4 regions of the Blautia acetigignens genome follow, and region 2 is predicted to be linked to each of the others. Evidence: predicted binding sites of a transcription regulator. Region 2 holds the regulator's gene; each other region holds the start of a gene.
What was found. The regulator Rex, encoded in region 2, represses fermentation and respiration genes when NADH is low (regulators of the CRP and FNR family bind a similar motif). The targets are predictions, from matches to a motif close to ATTGTTAANTANTTAACAAT.
Positions count from the first base shown of each region.

Region 1 (4,216 bases), on a different contig from region 2:
TTTCCACTGATGTTCTCATTTACAATATGAAGGCAGTTTCCTTTCTGAACAGTAGCTGTGAATGTCTTCCTGGCTGCCGATACTGGTATAGCGCTCATCATAGTCATCACCGCAACCGCTGCTCCAAGCAGCCATTTCTTAATTCTTTTTCCTTCTTTCATAAATCCTCCTTGCCGCCCTTCGGGCTGACTATTTACATTGACAGGTAAGAGTTGTTTTCGGACACGTCTTCGTGTCTGCCGTTTTTATTTATGGATATTCTAGCATACTCTTTCCCTGTTTTTGTAAATTGGGATTACTTGGGATTACTCTTCCCTGGCTGTAATGTTGGCTAATTTTCCACCGGTTACTTTCAGAAGATCTTCTACCGGAACTTTCAGGGTCAGTCCGATTCTTCCGCCGCTCACATAAATTTCCTGGAAATTGCCTGCGGATGCGTCAAAAACGGTGGGAAACGGCTTCTTCATTCCAATGGGGCTGCAGCCGCCTCGAACGTAGCCGGTGATCTTGGTGATATCTTTTACATGGATCATATCTACCGTCTTCTCTCCCACTGCCTTGGCTGCGGCTTTTCGGTCCACTTCTTTTTCAATGGGGACTACAAAGACATAGTATCCGCCGCTTTTGCCCTCCATCACCAGAGTTTTAAAGGACTGGTCATAGGGCGCACCTGTAATGTCCGCGCAGTGGATTCCGTCAATAAATTCATCGCACTCATAGCTAAGTGCTTCATACTTTACTTTCTGTCTGTCAAGCATTCTCATTGCATTTGTTTTTGCTTCTTTTGCCATTCTGGGTCAACCTCCTGTTGTGTATTGGCATACTAATCATAATATGGCATGAGTGTCAAAAGGTCGATTTGATGATCTTTTAACTGCCTGGGAATATTCACAAAACAAAAGCACCTCCAATTTTGTTGAAAGTGCTTTGTTTTATCAGATAGTATTTATCCTCTTATTCAATTATCAGAACTTACCAGCCTTAGCAGCTTCCTCAACGGAAACAGCTACAGCAACAGTAGCACCAACCATCGGGTTGTTACCCATTCCGATAAGACCCATCATCTCAACGTGAGCCGGTACGGAAGAGGATCCTGCGAACTGTGCGTCAGAATGCATACGTCCCATTGTATCTGTCATACCATAGGAAGCAGGACCTGCTGCCATGTTGTCCGGGTGAAGAGTACGTCCTGTACCACCGCCGGAAGCAACAGAGAAGTATTTCTTACCCTGCTCGATACATTCTTTCTTGTATGTACCTGCAACCGGATGCTGGAAACGGGTTGGGTTAGTGGAGTTACCTGTAATGGAAACACCAACATTCTCATGATGCATGATAGCAACACCTTCCTGAACGTCATCTGCACCGTAGCATTTAACAGTAGCACGAAGTCCGTTGGAGTATGGCTTCTCATAAACAACATTTAATTTTGCTTCTTTGTAATCATACTTTGTCTCAACATATGTAAATCCGTTAATACGGGAAATGATCTGAGCAGCGTCTTTTCCAAGACCGTTCAGGATAACACGTAATGGTTTCTGACGTACTTTGTTTGCTTTCTCAGCGATACCGATCGCGCCCTCAGCAGCTGCGAAGGACTCATGTCCGGCTAAGAAGCAGAAGCACTCTGTCTCTTCCTCAAGAAGCATTTTACCAAGGTTACCATGTCCAAGACCTACTTTTCTGTGGTCAGCAACGGATCCAGGAATACAGAAAGCCTGAAGTCCTTCACCGATTGCAGCAGCAGCGTCAGAAGCTTTTCTGCAGCCTTTTTTGATTGCGATTGCAGCGCCTACTAAGTAAGCCCATGCAGCATTCTCAAAGCAGATCGGCTGAATCTTCTTAACCTGCTCGTAAACATCAAGACCAGCGTCTTTTGTGATTTTCTCAGCTTCTTCGATGGAGCTGATTCCATAGCTGTTTAATACGGAATTGATCTGGTCAATTCTTCTCTCATATCCTTCAAATAATGCCATTTCTGTTCGTCTCCTTTCGCTTGTGGCTTACTCTTGTCTCGGGTCGATAATCTTAACAGCATCAGCTACACGGCCATACTGACCTTTTGCTTTTTCCCATGCGGTGTTAGGATCATCACCTTTTTTGATAAAGTCAGTCATTTTTCCAAGAGAAACGAACTGATATCCGATTACTTCGTTGTCTTCGTCAAGAGCGATACCTGTTACATAGCCCTCTGCCATTTCCAGATAACGAACTCCTTTTTCCTTGGTAGCGTACATTGTACCAACCTGGGAACGAAGGCCTTTTCCAAGGTCCTCAAGACCTGCACCTACAGCAAGACCGTCATCAGAGAAAGCACTCTGAGTACGTCCGTAAACGATCTGAAGGAACAGTTCTCTCATTGCTGTATTGATAGCATCACAGACAAGGTCTGTATTTAAAGCCTCAAGAATGGTTTTGCCCTGAAGAACCTCTGCTGCCATAGCTGCAGAATGTGTCATACCTGAACATCCGATTGTCTCTACAAGGGCTTCCTCGATTACACCGTTCTTAACATTTAAGGACAGCTTACAAGCACCCTGCTGAGGAGCACACCAGCCTACACCATGTGTAAAACCAGAGATATCTTCAATTTTTTTTGCATGGACCCACTGGCCTTCTTCCGGAATCGGAGCTGGCTCATGTTTTGCGCCCTTAGCTACTGGGCACATGTTTTCAACTTCCTTAGTGTAAATCATTTTAAGACTCCTTTCAGTGTTGATTACTTAATCGTTGTTAAAGACCTAACAACCTAGTGTTATTTTCTCACAAAATCCTCAATTCGTCTAGTCATATTTTGCAAAATTTACGAAAAAGTTGTCGGTACTGTTTAAAGGACTTCTCTTGTGCAGCTTGTGGTTTCGTGTTAAAATATTCAAATATCTAATAAATTTCATTTACCGGAGGCACCATGACATTACAAACATCCACTTCATTTATTCCTGAAAAATACAGAATTTTAAGCGGAAGCGCCCTGAAGGTGCTGGCTATGGCGATTATGCTTATTGATCACACCGCTTCTTTTCTTCTGCGGTATTATCCGCCAGTCACCAGAGCCTGGTTTCAGATTGGAAGCACCTCCTATTCTTTGTACCGGGTGATGCGGGATGTGGGGAGGGCTGCGTTTCCCATCTTCTGTTTTCTTCTCGTTGAGGGCTTTCTTCATACCCATGACCGCTTTAAATATGGAAGAAATCTTCTGATTTTCGCGTGTATTTCCGAGATTCCCTGGAATTTTGCACAGAACGGCACATTGCTTTTTGCAGACAAGCAGAATGTATTTTTCACACTGTTCCTTGGTTATCTGGCATTCTGCCTTATCAACCGATTTAAAGAAAATCCAACCATGCAGCTTATGAGCATGCTGGTGCTTCTGGCGGTTTCCTATTTCCTGAAGGCAGATTACGGCTACAAGGGCTATGTTTTTCTGCTGATCATGTTCTGGCTGCACCAGTATAAGCCAGCCCAGGCGCTGATCGGAAGCTGTTGGCTGATCTACGAATGGAAGGCATGCTTTGCTTTTATTTCTCTGAACATGTACAATGGCAAACGCGGCTTCATAAGAGGAAAATGGGCGAAATATTTCTTCTATGCATTTTACCCGGTTCATATTGCAATATTAACAATCATACGCAAAAAGTGGTTCGGAATTTAACCGAATCAAGTAAGTCCCCTGCTGGGGTTGCGAAAAGCAATAAGCAGTGGGTGGGGACTTGCTTGTATCAGGAGGAGTGCAGCTCCTTCTGATAAACTGCGGAGCAGTTATTCGGTTATGAGCAAGTAGCGAAGCGGATTGCGAATATCCGCTTGAACGCAATCCCGACAGCCTGCCTATCAACTGCAAGCTGCCGGGATTATTTTTTATTTATCTGATTTCACTGTTTGGTTACAATCTCGTCCTTGTTTTTATAAATACTGTTGGCCGGAACGCAGCCGCGTACCGGGGAAAGTGGATAGATGTTTGTGTTTCTTCCGATTACAGTTCCCGGGTTTAATACAGAACCGCAGCCAACTTCCACGTGATCTGCCAGCATTGCTCCGAATTTCTTAAGTCCGGTCTCAATCTTCTCATCACCGTCTTTTACCACAACAAGCTTCTTGTCAGATTTCACGTTGGAACAGATGGATCCTGCTCCCATATGAGATTTATAGCCAAGAACCGCATCTCCTACATAGTTGTAATGGGGTACCTGAACATTATTAAAAAGCACTACATTCT
Region 1 is NZ_JAOQJM010000006.1:199,635-203,850, reverse strand. Features, by position in the region: gene OCV70_RS09945 (hypothetical protein) at 1-161, opposite strand, end outside; gene ybaK (Cys-tRNA(Pro) deacylase) at 306-791, opposite strand; gene OCV70_RS09935 (GGGtGRT protein) at 966-1,976, opposite strand; gene OCV70_RS09930 (iron-sulfur cluster assembly scaffold protein) at 2,004-2,696, opposite strand; gene OCV70_RS09925 (TraX family protein) at 2,909-3,652, shown strand; gene OCV70_RS09920 (acyltransferase) at 3,873-4,216, opposite strand, start outside.
Region 1: the regulator Rex is predicted to act here: its motif matches at 2,730-2,749, upstream of OCV70_RS09930 (iron-sulfur cluster assembly scaffold protein).

Region 2 (4,216 bases):
CAAAGGGAAAAGTAGGAGCAACGGTTATTCCCTCTTCAAAAATCAATCTTCTTAATGAAAGTCCACTGACCAAAAGTCTGTCATTTGCAGAAATGGCAAAACGGCAGGAATTAGCGATGTTTACAACGAGAGGAAACAGAAGAGCAGCTACCATTATCAATAAAGCAATTGAGCAGTCATCCAATATTTTAAATGGCGTTGTCCTTGCGCAGAATTCCGTTTCAGAAAAGAAAATGACCTTGCAGGATGTCCTTGCAGAGTATGCCGACTTCGCTATCGGAATTTCATTTGTGATTATTTTTGTACTGCTTCTTCTGGTCTATTTCCTTTCCGTAAGCAGGAAAAAACAAATGGAAGCGTTGAAAGAAGCACAGAATGCAAATGCGGCGAATATTGCAAAAACAACATTCCTGAACCATATGTCCCATGACATCAGGACACCAATGAATGCAATTGTCGGATTTACAGATATTGCCCTGAAGAGGAAGCCGGACGAAGAAGTGGAGAATTGTCTGAAAAAGATCAGGCAGAGTTCCGAATATCTGATGACACTGATCAACGATGTGTTGGATATCAGCCGCATTGAAAGTGGTAAACTGGAATATAAACCAGTACCGGTAGATCTCAGGGATATGATAAATACTGTTTTGTCGATTGCAAGGGGATATATGGAAAACCGTGACCTTAATTTTTATGTTTCAAGAGAAGAACTTAAAAACCCCTATGTAATGGCAGATGAACTCAGAATCAGGGAAGTATTGCTCAACATTATCAGCAATGCAGTCAAATTTACAAAAGACGGAGGCACTATTTCATTTATTGCAGAAAACAGTCTGGGTAATGATGAGCACCATATAATCGTGCGCTATCGTATATCGGATACCGGAATTGGTATGAGTGAGGAATTCCAGGCAAGAATATTTGATGAGTTCAGTCAGGAAAATGATGGAGCAAGAACCAGTTATAAGGGAACCGGACTGGGAATGGCCATTGCCAAACAGTATGTAAATCTTATGGGTGGGAAAATTGAAGTCAGCAGCAGACAAGGTATTGGCTCAACCTTTACGGTAGAAATCCCCCTGCTTATAGCAGAACAGGTATTGACTGAAAAGGAAGAAAATTTAAGGAAAGATATGGATTTACAGGGTTTGCATGTTCTTTTGGCAGAGGACAATGATTTAAATGCGGAGATAGCAGTAGTTTTATTGGAAGAAAAAGGGATGGTTGTAACCAGGACTGTAGATGGCAAATCTGCTCTGACACAGTTTTGCAATACAGCTCCCGGGACTTTTGATCTGATCTTGATGGATATTATGATGCCGGAAATGAATGGATATGAATCGACAAAAGCCATCCGAAATCTGCCGGACCGTCCGGACGGAAAGAAAATACCTATTATTGCAATGACGGCAAATGCATTTGCAGAGGATGTACAGGCTGCTTTGAATGCCGGGATGAATGATCATGTGGCCAAGCCAGTTGATATGGAGATTCTGATATCTGTCATCACAAAATATATAGAACGATGATTCAGGTGTTAAAAATGGATTGAAAATTTAACATGGAATGGAGCTTGAATATTTGGTACTAAAAAGTGGACGATTTCGATCATTTAGTTGCGATAGTAATAAAATATATTGAAAAAAGTAGGAGAAATTCAGTTGTTAGAGAAAGCAGTTCAGTCTGCAATATATGAAAAAGCTCTTAAAAATCATTATATAGAAATTCTGTATATTGATTTTGAAGATACAGGAAAATGCATAAAGCTTCATCAGGATACGAAGCTGCGTAGTGGTGAAAACATTTTCCCAGAGTCGGATGAGCAGATGTTTGAGGATTATATCTGTGAGAAAATTATGCGTTATGCATCTGGTGATACAGAGGATCTTAACCGGGTAAAGCAGCAGATGATGCTGTTGCAGAAGAATGAAGAATTGTCAAATGCACTTCATTATAGCCAAAAACGGGATGAAGAGCTTACAAAGGCATTGGAGACGCCGTACCATAGAAGCAGCCAGTTTCAGCTTTGACTCTTTTTTCTGCCACATACGATATCCCAGAGGTACAGACAGATAGAGTGCATGGACATGGTTCTTTACCGGGATACAAAGCATGATACTTACAAAGCAGTGACCATTAAGGCAGCTGGAACCATTATGTGCTGCGTGGTCAAAAAGTTTTGTGATTTTGCACAACTTTGATTGACAAGAAAATAACATTTCGGTATAATTGACGTAGTGTATCGCGGAAAAGTATAGGCAGCGGGAACAAGGAGGGGAACATTTTGGAGGCGAAAGAAATCTCAAAGGCAGTGGTTAAGAGACTGCCAAGGTATTATCGCTATCTGGGGGAACTGATGGAAGAGAAGGTAGAGCGTATATCTTCCAATGATCTGAGCAAGAAAATGCACGTAACTGCATCCCAGATCCGTCAGGATCTTAACAACTTCGGCGGTTTTGGACAGCAGGGATACGGATACAATGTAGAATATCTTTACACAGAGATCGGCAAGATCTTAGGGCTGGACACCATCCATCCCATGATCATTCTGGGTGCAGGTAATCTGGGACAGGCACTTGCCAATTATGGGGATTTTGAGAAAAGAGGATTCCGCCTTGTAGGAATCTTTGACGTGAATCCGGTTCTGGAAGGAATTTCCGTTCGCGGCATTGAGATCCAGATGATCAGCCGGCTTCCGGAATTTATGAAGGAGAATCAGGTGGAAATCGCCATTCTGACACTTCCCAAGAACAAGGCCAAGGAGATGGCGAAGATTCTCATTGAGAACGGAATCAAGGCAATCTGGAATTTCGCACATACAGATCTGGACGCTCCGGAGGACGTAATCGTGGAGAATGTCCATCTTTCCGAGAGTCTGATGGCTTTGTCCTACAATTTAAGCCAGTATCGGAATGAACATACAGAGAAATAGAAGTTAAAGAGGACTGCTGCTTGTCTCACTGGAAGATTTACAGGAGACCGGGCAGCAGTTTTGCATATAGACGCGAAAGGAAATGATTTGTTGCCTGACGCGTCAGATGAGGAGCTGATCATGAAAAAAGTTGTGACCTGCAGCCAGATGAAGCTTCTGGACCATGAAACCATTCACAGCATGCACGTACCGTCACTGGTGCTGATGGAGCGCGCAGCCCTGGCTGTCAGAGATGAAATCGTGAAGTACCTTCTGGGGAAAAATCCCGATGGCAGCTGGCAGCATGAACGTGTCCTGGCAGTCTGCGGTTCCGGCAACAACGGCGGCGACGGCATTGCCATTGCAAGGCTGCTTCACTTATCCGGGATCCATACGGAGATTTTTCTTGCAGGAAATCCGGACAAAATGACCGAAGAAACCAGACGCCAGTGGGAAATTGCCGCCAGCTATCAGGTGCCGGTAACGAATAACCCGGTATGGAGTGAATATACTGTTATAGCAGACGGGATTTTCGGCGTGGGGCTTTCCCGGGAAATTGCGGGAAAATACAGAGAAATCATCGACTGCATGAATCAGGCAGAAGCCTGCAAGGTGGCAGTGGACATTCCGTCTGGCATCCATGGTGATACAGGAGCCATTCTCGGCGTGGCTTTTAAGGCAGACATGACGGTAACCTTTGCATACCGGAAACGGGGACTGTGCCTTTACCCAGGAAGAATGTACGCGGGAAAGGTTGTGACAGCAGACATTGGAATTTACGACCGGGACCCGAAAGGCATCCAGATTGCAGAAAAAGCAGCCTGTCACATGGAGCAGACAGACCTGGCAGAGCTTCCTTTAAGAGCCCCCTGGGGAAATAAAGGAACCTTCGGGAAAGTCCTCCTTATCGCAGGCTCCCCTGGAATGTGCGGCGCCGCCTGCCTAAGTGCCAGCGCAGCCCTTCATGGCGGAGCAGGAATGGTGAAGATCCAGACCGTGGAGGAGAACCGCGTTCCCCTTCAGACCCTTCTTCCCGAGGCAATGGTAACCTGTGAATTTAACGAGGAAGCCAACCAAAAGAACCTAAGCTGGTGCGATGTGCTGGTGATCGGCCCGGGACTTGGAACAGACGGAGTGGGCAGAGAGCGAATGCTCTGGTTTTTGAAAAACGGGGCGGCAGCGAAAAAGCCTGTAGTCATAGATGCGGACGGGCTGAACCTTCTGGCTGAGCATCCGGAATGGCAGGAATTTATAAATGAAAATACAATTCTGACCCCGCATATGGGAGAGATGAGCCGTCTGACA
Region 2 is NZ_JAOQJM010000004.1:136,510-140,725, reverse strand. Features, by position in the region: gene OCV70_RS07215 (ATP-binding protein) at 1-1,529, shown strand, start outside; gene OCV70_RS07210 (hypothetical protein) at 1,662-2,030, shown strand; gene OCV70_RS07205 (redox-sensing transcriptional repressor Rex) at 2,285-2,932, shown strand; gene OCV70_RS07200 (NAD(P)H-hydrate dehydratase) at 3,053-4,216, shown strand, end outside.

Region 3 (4,216 bases), on a different contig from region 2:
GACGGTACCACTCTTCTCGGCGCAGACGATAAGGCTGGAGTAGCAGAGATCATGACTATGGCAGAGCAGATTATAAAAGAAAACATCCCACATGGAAAAATCTGCATCGGCTTTACCCCGGACGAGGAAGTTGGCCGAGGCGCTGATTTCTTCGATGTAGAAGGCTTCGGAGCTGATTTTGCCTACACCGTAGACGGCGGCGCAGAAAATGAAATCGAGTACGAGAATTTCAACGCGGCAGGCGCCAAGGTAAAGATCAAAGGCTTCTCCGTGCATCCGGGCAGCAGCAAAAATACCATGATCAATGCCGCCCTGGTTGCCATGGAGTTCAACAGCATGCTCCCAGCAGGAGACACTCCGGCAAACACAGAAGAGTATGAAGGCTTTTTCCATCTCTGTGAAATGAGTGGTGACGTATCCGATGCAAGCCTGGATTACATCATCCGCGACCACGACAGCGCCATGTTCGCCTGCCGCCAGGAGATGATGCGTCACATTGCCAAGCTTCTCAACGAGAAATACGGCGAAGGAACCGTCACACTCACCATCAAAGAGCAGTACCGCAATATGAAAGAAAAGATTGAGCCCTGCATGCACCTGATCGACAACGCCAAAAAAGCCGTTCAGGAATCCGGCCTGAATCCCGTAACCGTAGCCATCCGCGGCGGCACCGACGGCGCCCGCCTTTCTTTCATGGGCCTCCCCTGCCCCAACCTGGGCACCGGCGGCTACGCCTTCCACGGCCCCTGCGAACACATCACGATAGAAGGCATGGACTACGCCGTAGAAAACCTGAAGAATATTGTAAAATTATACGCCCTTTAATTCTACCCTTCAGCAGTACTAAATTTTGGGCATCCACGAAAGCCTCTCCGATTGTGCATTAATTATCGGAGGGGCTTTTTTTCAGTGACCAGCACTTTCACAGCTGCTATTCCTAAGCAGGTCATTTCAGGTGCGCCCTTAATGGAGACGAGATCCACTGCTTACGGAGACTTAGACGAGAGGGCTCTCCCGAGCGTCTTAGTCGCAGTTAGCAGTTAGCTTGGCGGAATGTTGCACCGACCTGCGTGGAATCGCAGCTGCGAAAGTGCGTCCGCCCTGAAAAACTCTCCCAACAAAACCACCAAAAATCCCGATGCAATTTTGTACAATGTGTAGAAGCCCCTAAAAAATGATAAAAAATTTCAAAAAAATGTTGTTAAAAGATTGTCATTGTGGTATTTTAAATAAAGCGGAGAAAAACCAATATTTTATGCGGAGACAAAGAGGGAAAAGTCCTTTGTTGAGAAAAAGTTTGCAAAAAAACACAATGTGACATGACTTAACCCAGGAAAACAGGACAAAATAATACTGTGTTTCTGGGTCAGGCCATGTCACAAGGCAGAAAATAAAGTTTTACCCGCTTTTTTTCTAACTGTGATTGTTAAAAAATAAACAAGAAACAAAGGGCAACACACAGGGAAACCTAACGAATCCCACGGAAAAACAACCAAACCCGCTGGAAAAGTTGACACAATCCCACAAACCCCACGAAAGGAGTTTATTATGAGCAGCAAAATTACCATTATCGGAGCTGGAAGCGTCGGCTCCACAATCGCCTACACACTGGCACATGATGAAATCGCTTCCGAAATCGTTCTGATCGACATCAACAAGGAAAAGGTCGAAGGCGAAGTCATGGACATTGAGCAGGGAACCTGCTTCAGAAGTCCTGTATCCCTGGTAGCAGGAGATTACGCAGACGCCAAAGATTCCGACATCGTAATCATCACATCCGGAATTGCCCGTAAACCTGGACAGACACGAATTGAGCTTACTCAGACAAATGTCAACATCCTGAAGAGCATCACTCCTCAGATTGTAAAAGAAGCTCCAAATGCCAAGTACATCATCGTAAGCAATCCGGTAGACATCATGACCTACGTATTTACCAAGATTTCCGGTCTTCCGGAGAATCAGATTATGGGATCCGGAACCATCCTTGACACAGCAAGACTTCGTTACGGACTCTCCGAGCACTTCCAGGTAGCACAGGGAAATATTCACGCTTACGTATTCGGTGAGCACGGCGATACCTCCTTTATCCCGTGGACAGGTGCTTACATTTCCGGTCTCAGCACAGATGAGTACTACGAAGAAATGAAAGCACACGGCAAGGATGTAAAACCTCTGGACAAAGAAGCCATGCTGGAATATGTACAGAAATCCGGCGGAAAAGTTATTGCAAAGAAAGGCGCAACCTTCTACGCAGTATCCGCAACTGTGTGCCAGCTGGTAGGCCTGATCCTGGCTGCTTCTGATTCCCTTGCAACCGTATCCTCCATGCTCCATGGCGAATACGGAATTGAAGATGTGTGCCTGAGTACCCTTACTCTTGTAGGGCCAAACGGAATCCAGGGGAAAGTTCAGATGCGCATGAACAAAGAGGAAGTAGAGCTTCTTAAGAAGAGTGCCAACGCATTAAAAGAAGTAATCGCGCAGATCGAGCTCTAGAGCGTGTTTGAAAAATCATTCCCGCGATCTGCACGCCCCACTTTGCGGTATATTTTGCCCGAATTCAGTTGCCGTAGCCCGCTACGGCGCCCTCATCCGGACAAAATCTCCCACAAATTGTGACGCACATCTTGCAGAAAGCCTTTTTCAAACATGCTCTAAGAACCAGGTTCTTATCATATTTAACTACATCAGCAAGGATACCCCGGCTTCTATCGCGAAAAGCGGTAAGTCGGGTTCCCCTTTGCCTGAACAACCGAAACAGCTGCTGTTTACATTGGCGGGCCTGAAAGAACGCTCCATGTGGACAGTAACAAGAAAGGAACAAGAAGCATGAAGTACAGTTATTATCCAGGATGTACCCTGAAGAATAAGGCAAAAGATCTGGACGCCTATGCCAGAGCTTCTGCGAAAGCACTGGGCTTCGAAATGGAAGAGATCAAGGACTGGCAGTGCTGCGGCGGCGTATATCCCCTGGGCAGCGATGAGATAGCTACCAAGCTTTCTTCCGTCCGTGCTTTAAATGATGCGAAAGAAAAAGGACAGGATCTGATCACAGTCTGTTCAGCCTGTCATCATGTGCTCAAACGTGTGAATGACGACATGAAGAATGTAGAAGACATCCGCACAAGAGCAAATAATTATCTGAAACTGGACGCTCCATACGAAGGAGAGACAAATGTCCTTCATTATCTGGAAGTACTCCGTGACGAAGTAGGATTTGACGAGATCAAAAAGAAAGTGGTTAATCCCTTAAAAGGCAAAAAAATCGGTGCCTACTACGGCTGCCTCCTTTTAAGACCAGGAAAGATCATGGCATTTGACAACCCGGAGAATCCGACTATTATGGAAGATTTCATCCGCGCCCTTGGAGCAGAACCAGTTGTCTATCCATACCGCAATGAGTGCTGCGGCGGTTACATTTCCCTGAAGGAAAAAGATATGGCACAGAACATGTGTGAAAAGATCATGGACAGTGCAAAAGGGTTCGAAGCAGACATGCTGATCACAGCCTGTCCTCTTTGCATGTATAATCTTAGAAAGAACGGAAATGGCGCTCTCCCTGTTTACTATTTTACAGAACTTCTTGCAGAAGCTCTTGGAGTAAAAGAGGAGGTGGCAAAGTAATGGCTTATACATATGGAAATGCGCAGAATGCAGCTGAAAGAATCAAAGAGATTTCAGGAGTAAATCCCCTGAAATGTATGAAATGCGGTAAATGCTCCGCAACCTGTCCTGCATTTAATGAAATGGATATCAAGCCTCACCAGTTTGTAACTTATGTACAGAACGGCAACATAGAAGCGCTTGCACAGTCCAAATCCTTATGGAAATGTCTTTCCTGCTTTGCCTGTGTAGAGCGCTGCCCAAGAGATGTAAAACCAGGAAAACTGATCGATGCTGCAAGACAGCTGGTTGTCCGTGAACGCGGCCAGAACTATCTGGAAGCAGACGAGATTCCGGAACTGATCGACGAGGAAACACCTCAGCAGCTCCTGGTAAGTGCATTCAGAAGATACAGGAGGTGAGAGAAAAGTGCAGAGAATAGGTGTATTCGTATGTCATTGTGGTACCAACATCGCAGCCACAGTTGATGTAAAAAAAGTAGTGGAAATGGCAGCAAAAGAGCCCGGTGTTGTCCATGCAGAAGACTATCAGTATATGTGTTCCGAAGCAGGACAGGCCAAGATCATCAATGCCATCCATGAGAAAAATCTGA
Region 3 is NZ_JAOQJM010000001.1:440,027-444,242, reverse strand. Features, by position in the region: gene pepT (peptidase T) at 1-825, shown strand, start outside; gene OCV70_RS02040 (L-lactate dehydrogenase) at 1,549-2,496, shown strand; partial or broken gene OCV70_RS19535 (DUF6783 domain-containing protein) at 2,444-2,626, opposite strand; partial or broken gene OCV70_RS19530 (DUF6783 domain-containing protein) at 2,564-2,833, shown strand; gene OCV70_RS02035 (CoB--CoM heterodisulfide reductase iron-sulfur subunit B family protein) at 2,830-3,624, shown strand; gene OCV70_RS02030 (4Fe-4S dicluster domain-containing protein) at 3,624-4,025, shown strand; gene OCV70_RS02025 (CoB--CoM heterodisulfide reductase iron-sulfur subunit A family protein) at 4,033-4,216, shown strand, end outside.
Region 3: the regulator Rex is predicted to act here: its motif matches at 1,423-1,442, upstream of OCV70_RS02040 (L-lactate dehydrogenase).

Region 4 (4,216 bases), on a different contig from region 2:
ATTACCATAACGTGGGAAGTCACCCTCAACCTGGAAGTCTGTAGTAATTCCGTCTTCATCACGAATTGCTCTTACTTTTGCATATTTAATAGCAGACAGGGAGTCTACTACATGAGAGAATCCGGCGATACCGGTTGCGAAAGAACGGTCAACCTTTGTATCAATCAGAGCCATCTCAGCTGCTTCATAGTAATATTTGTCATGCATGTAGTGGATCATGTTCAGAGTTCCTACATACAGATGAGCCAGCCAATCCATCATCTGGTCATATTTCTGCATAACCTCATCATAATCAAGGTACTCGGAAGTAATCGGCTTGTACTCCGGTCCTACCTGCATTTTCAGCTTCTCATCCACACCGCCGTTGATTGCGTAAAGAAGGCATTTTGCAAGGTTTGCACGAGCTCCGAAGAACTGCATTTCCTTACCAGTCTCTGTAGCAGATACACAGCAGCAGATTGAATAGTCATCGCCCCAAACCGGACGCATAACATCATCGTTCTCATACTGTACGGAACTTGTTTTAACAGAAATATTAGCAGCATATTTCTTGAAGTTCTCCGGCAGCCTGGAAGAATAAAGAACCGTCAGGTTTGGCTCCGGAGCCGGTCCCATGTCCTCAAGAGTATGCAAGAAACGATAGTCATTCTTGGTAATCATATGGCGTCCGTCAACACCGATACCACCAACCTCAAGAGTAGCCCATACCGGGTCTCCGGAGAACAGCTGGTTGTAGGACTCGATTCTTGCGAATTTAACCATACGGAATTTCATTACCATGTGGTCAACAAGCTCCTGAGCTTCCTTCTCAGTGATAACACCGTTCTTAAGGTCTCTTTCAATATAGATATCAAGGAATGTGGAGATACGTCCAACACTCATCGCAGCACCATTCTGTGTCTTGATTGCTGCAAGATATCCAAAGTACAGCCACTGGAATGCTTCATGTGCATTTTTTGCTGGCTGTGAAATATCATAGCCATAAATTTCAGCCATTGCTTTCATTCCCTTAAGGGCACGGATCTGATCTGCAATTTCCTCACGAAGCTGGAAATCATAGCGTCTCATACCCTGGCGGTCGCATGCTGCAAAGTCTTTCTCCTTGCCTTCGATCAGAGCATCAATACCATACAGAGCCACACGTCTGTAATCACCTACAATACGTCCACGTCCATAGGTATCCGGAAGTCCGGTAAGGATATGGCTGTGACGTGCTTTTTTCATCTCTGGTGTATAGATATCAAAAACACCCTGGTTATGTGTTTTGAATTCATATTTTGTAAACATATCATGAATCTGCGGATCTACTTTATAGCCATACATCTCGCATGCTTTCTCTGCCATCTTAATTCCACCGTATGGCATAAATGCACGCTTCAGAGGCTTATCTGTCTGAAGTCCTACTACTTTCTCAAGATCCTTCAGATCTTCGTCAATGTATCCAGGTCCATATGCAGTCAGGCCTGTAACAACCTTAGTTTCCATGTCGAGCACACCATTATTGGCACGCTCTGCTTTCTGCAGCTCCTGCAGCTTTCCCCACAGCTTGTCTGTAGCCTCGGTCGGGCCTTCCAGGAAGGAATCATCTCCGTCATAAGGGGTATAATTGTGACGGATAAAATCACGAACGTTGATCTGTTCTTTCCAACGGCTTCCGCTGAAGCCTTCCCACTGTGCAAAATCTTTCATTCTTGTACCTCTTTCTTTCTATTTTGTAGTTCTCCGCGTATATTGAAGAATTGTTATTGGTTTAACGATTGTAGTATACGGTATTGTTTTTTCCCCGTCAATCGGTTTGGAACATGCTTTTAATAAAATACAATTTGAATGTAAAAATATGGAATTTGCAGGACATGAGTCCTATATTTCAGACTTTCCAAATGCCCCGCATGCGCTCTCTTTCCATATGATTCCAATGGATTCTGATAAATATTCTCAGCAATACCTTTGATAATTTTTATCAACATAATCCAAGGGGCAAAAGTCCTTTGCCCCTTACATCAATGCCTTTTATTTGGGACAAAAGTCCCTTTTATATAGTTCCTTTAAAATTGAAAGAATAATTGATGGAATTGAATATGAATTTGCTACATTTACGATATTTTGCAAAATTGGCACAAACGCTGCACTATACACGGGCGGCAGAACATCTTTGCATTGCACAGCCAAGCCTCAGTCACGCCATTTCACAGATGGAAGCTGAGCTTGGAGTTCCCCTTTTTGAGAAGGTGGGAAAAAGCATTGTGCTTACCCATTATGGGGAACAATTTCTGGCCTGTGCACAGCAGACTCTTATGACACTGGACAATGGAGTGGACGCCCTTCAGCGTGTGGGACGAGGAGAAGGACTGATTCGTCTGGGGCTTCTCTGTACCCTGGGAGAAGACTTTGTTCCCGGGCTTGCAGAACGATTTCTGAAGCAGTATCCTGAGAAAATATCCGTTTTACATTCAATACAGGCATCACCGGACAGCTGCTTGACGGGCTTTGCGCAAGGCGTTTTGACCTTGTTTTCGCCTCTCTGGCGCAGTTTCACACCATTGACCTTGCCCAGACCATTCCTTATCCACAGGTTTATTTTGCCAAAGGCTCCGGTCTTCGTTCTGTAGTTGACGGCCTGTTGCGCCAGATCGGCCAGGAGCTCCAGATTGCCTACGAGACGGAGGAGGACAGCGTAATTGCCGGACTTGTGGCCCATGGATTTGGGATTGCAGTGGTTCCCTACATGGAAATGCTTCTCCGATTACTTTGATTGTCATTATTTTTTCCTCCATTTTAATAAGAATGCTGAATTTGTGATTACCAATACGGAACCTGCGTTGTGGACGAGGGCACCTACGATGGGGTTCAGGATTCCGGTGATGGCAAGGACGATTGCAATAAAGTTCAAGGTCATAGAAAAGGTCATGTTCAGTTTGATGGTAGTCATCATGCGCTTGGAAAGAGCAATGAGATGGGGAAGCTCTTTTACTTCATCGTCTACAAGGGCAATGTCGGCTGCGTCTACTGCGATGTCGCTTCCCACGCCGCCCATGGCAATTCCCACTTCTGCACGCTTCAGAGCCGGGGCGTCGTTGATTCCGTCGCCGATCATACAGACCATTTTGTTTTCCTGCTGATAACCATCAATGTATTTCAACTTGTCTTCCGGGAGACAGTTGGCACGGACTTCCTTAATATGAAGCTGGGATGCGATGGTCTTCGCCGCATTTTCATGGTCTCCGGTTAAAAGGACCGACTGAACGCCAAGGCTGTTCAGGGAGTCAATCATGCCGGTGCTTTCCTCACGAAGAGTATCGGAAAGAGCGATGAAACCAGCATACTGACCGTCAATTGCCACATAAGTAACGGTACAGCCGCGCTCTATGTACTGCTTCGGATTAGCCTTACTCTGAATTTTTTGAGTACTATAAAAACTTGCATCTGTTAATTCTTTGCTTTCTCCTGTTTTATCCTCAGTGTCTGCACACTTTTCGGCAATGGTCTTTATTTCCACGCCATGTTCCTTCAAAAGCTTCGGATTTCCCGCCAGAACCTGTTTTCCTTCTGACACTGCACAGACTCCCTGTCCCGGAATCATCTGGAAATCCTCTGCACCGGAAAGTATGATGCCTTCCTTCTTACAGCAGCTTACAATTGCTTTTCCAAGGGGATGCTCGGAAAGCTGCTCGGCACAGGCTGCAAGTCTGTAAATATCATCATTGTTATAATTTTCGCTGTTGCTGACAGCTGCAACCACCTTCGGTGTACCATATGTTAAAGTTCCGGTTTTATCAAACGCAATCACGTTTACCCTTGCAAGCCGTTCCAGGGCATCTCCCTCACGTACCAGGAAGCCATGCTTGGTGGCATTTCCGATAGCCGCCATAATAGCGGTTGGGGTAGCCAGCACAAGGGCGCAGGGACAAAATACAACCAGAATAGTAACCGCACGGATAATCTCTCCAGAAATCAGCCAGGTAAGAGCTGCCGCAGTTAACGCGATCACCACGATCCAGGTAGCCCAGCGGTCTGCGATCCCTACAATCTTAGCTTTCCCAGCGTCTGCGGATTGGACCAGACGGATCATTCGCTGGATGGAGCTGTCCTCCCCAACCTTGGAAGCCTTCATCTCAAAGGCTCCAAACTGGTTGACCGTTCCGCTGGATACCTCGTCTCCCACTGTCTTATCAACTGGAAGGGACTCCCCTGTCATAACCGCCTGGTTGACGGAAGT
Region 4 is NZ_JAOQJM010000001.1:400,626-404,841, forward strand. Features, by position in the region: gene pflB (formate C-acetyltransferase) at 1-1,689, opposite strand, end outside; gene OCV70_RS01860 (LysR family transcriptional regulator) at 2,112-2,609, shown strand; gene OCV70_RS01865 (LysR substrate-binding domain-containing protein) at 2,558-2,752, shown strand; gene OCV70_RS01870 (heavy metal translocating P-type ATPase) at 2,759-4,216, opposite strand, start outside.
Region 4: the regulator Rex is predicted to act here: its motif matches at 1,739-1,758, upstream of pflB (formate C-acetyltransferase).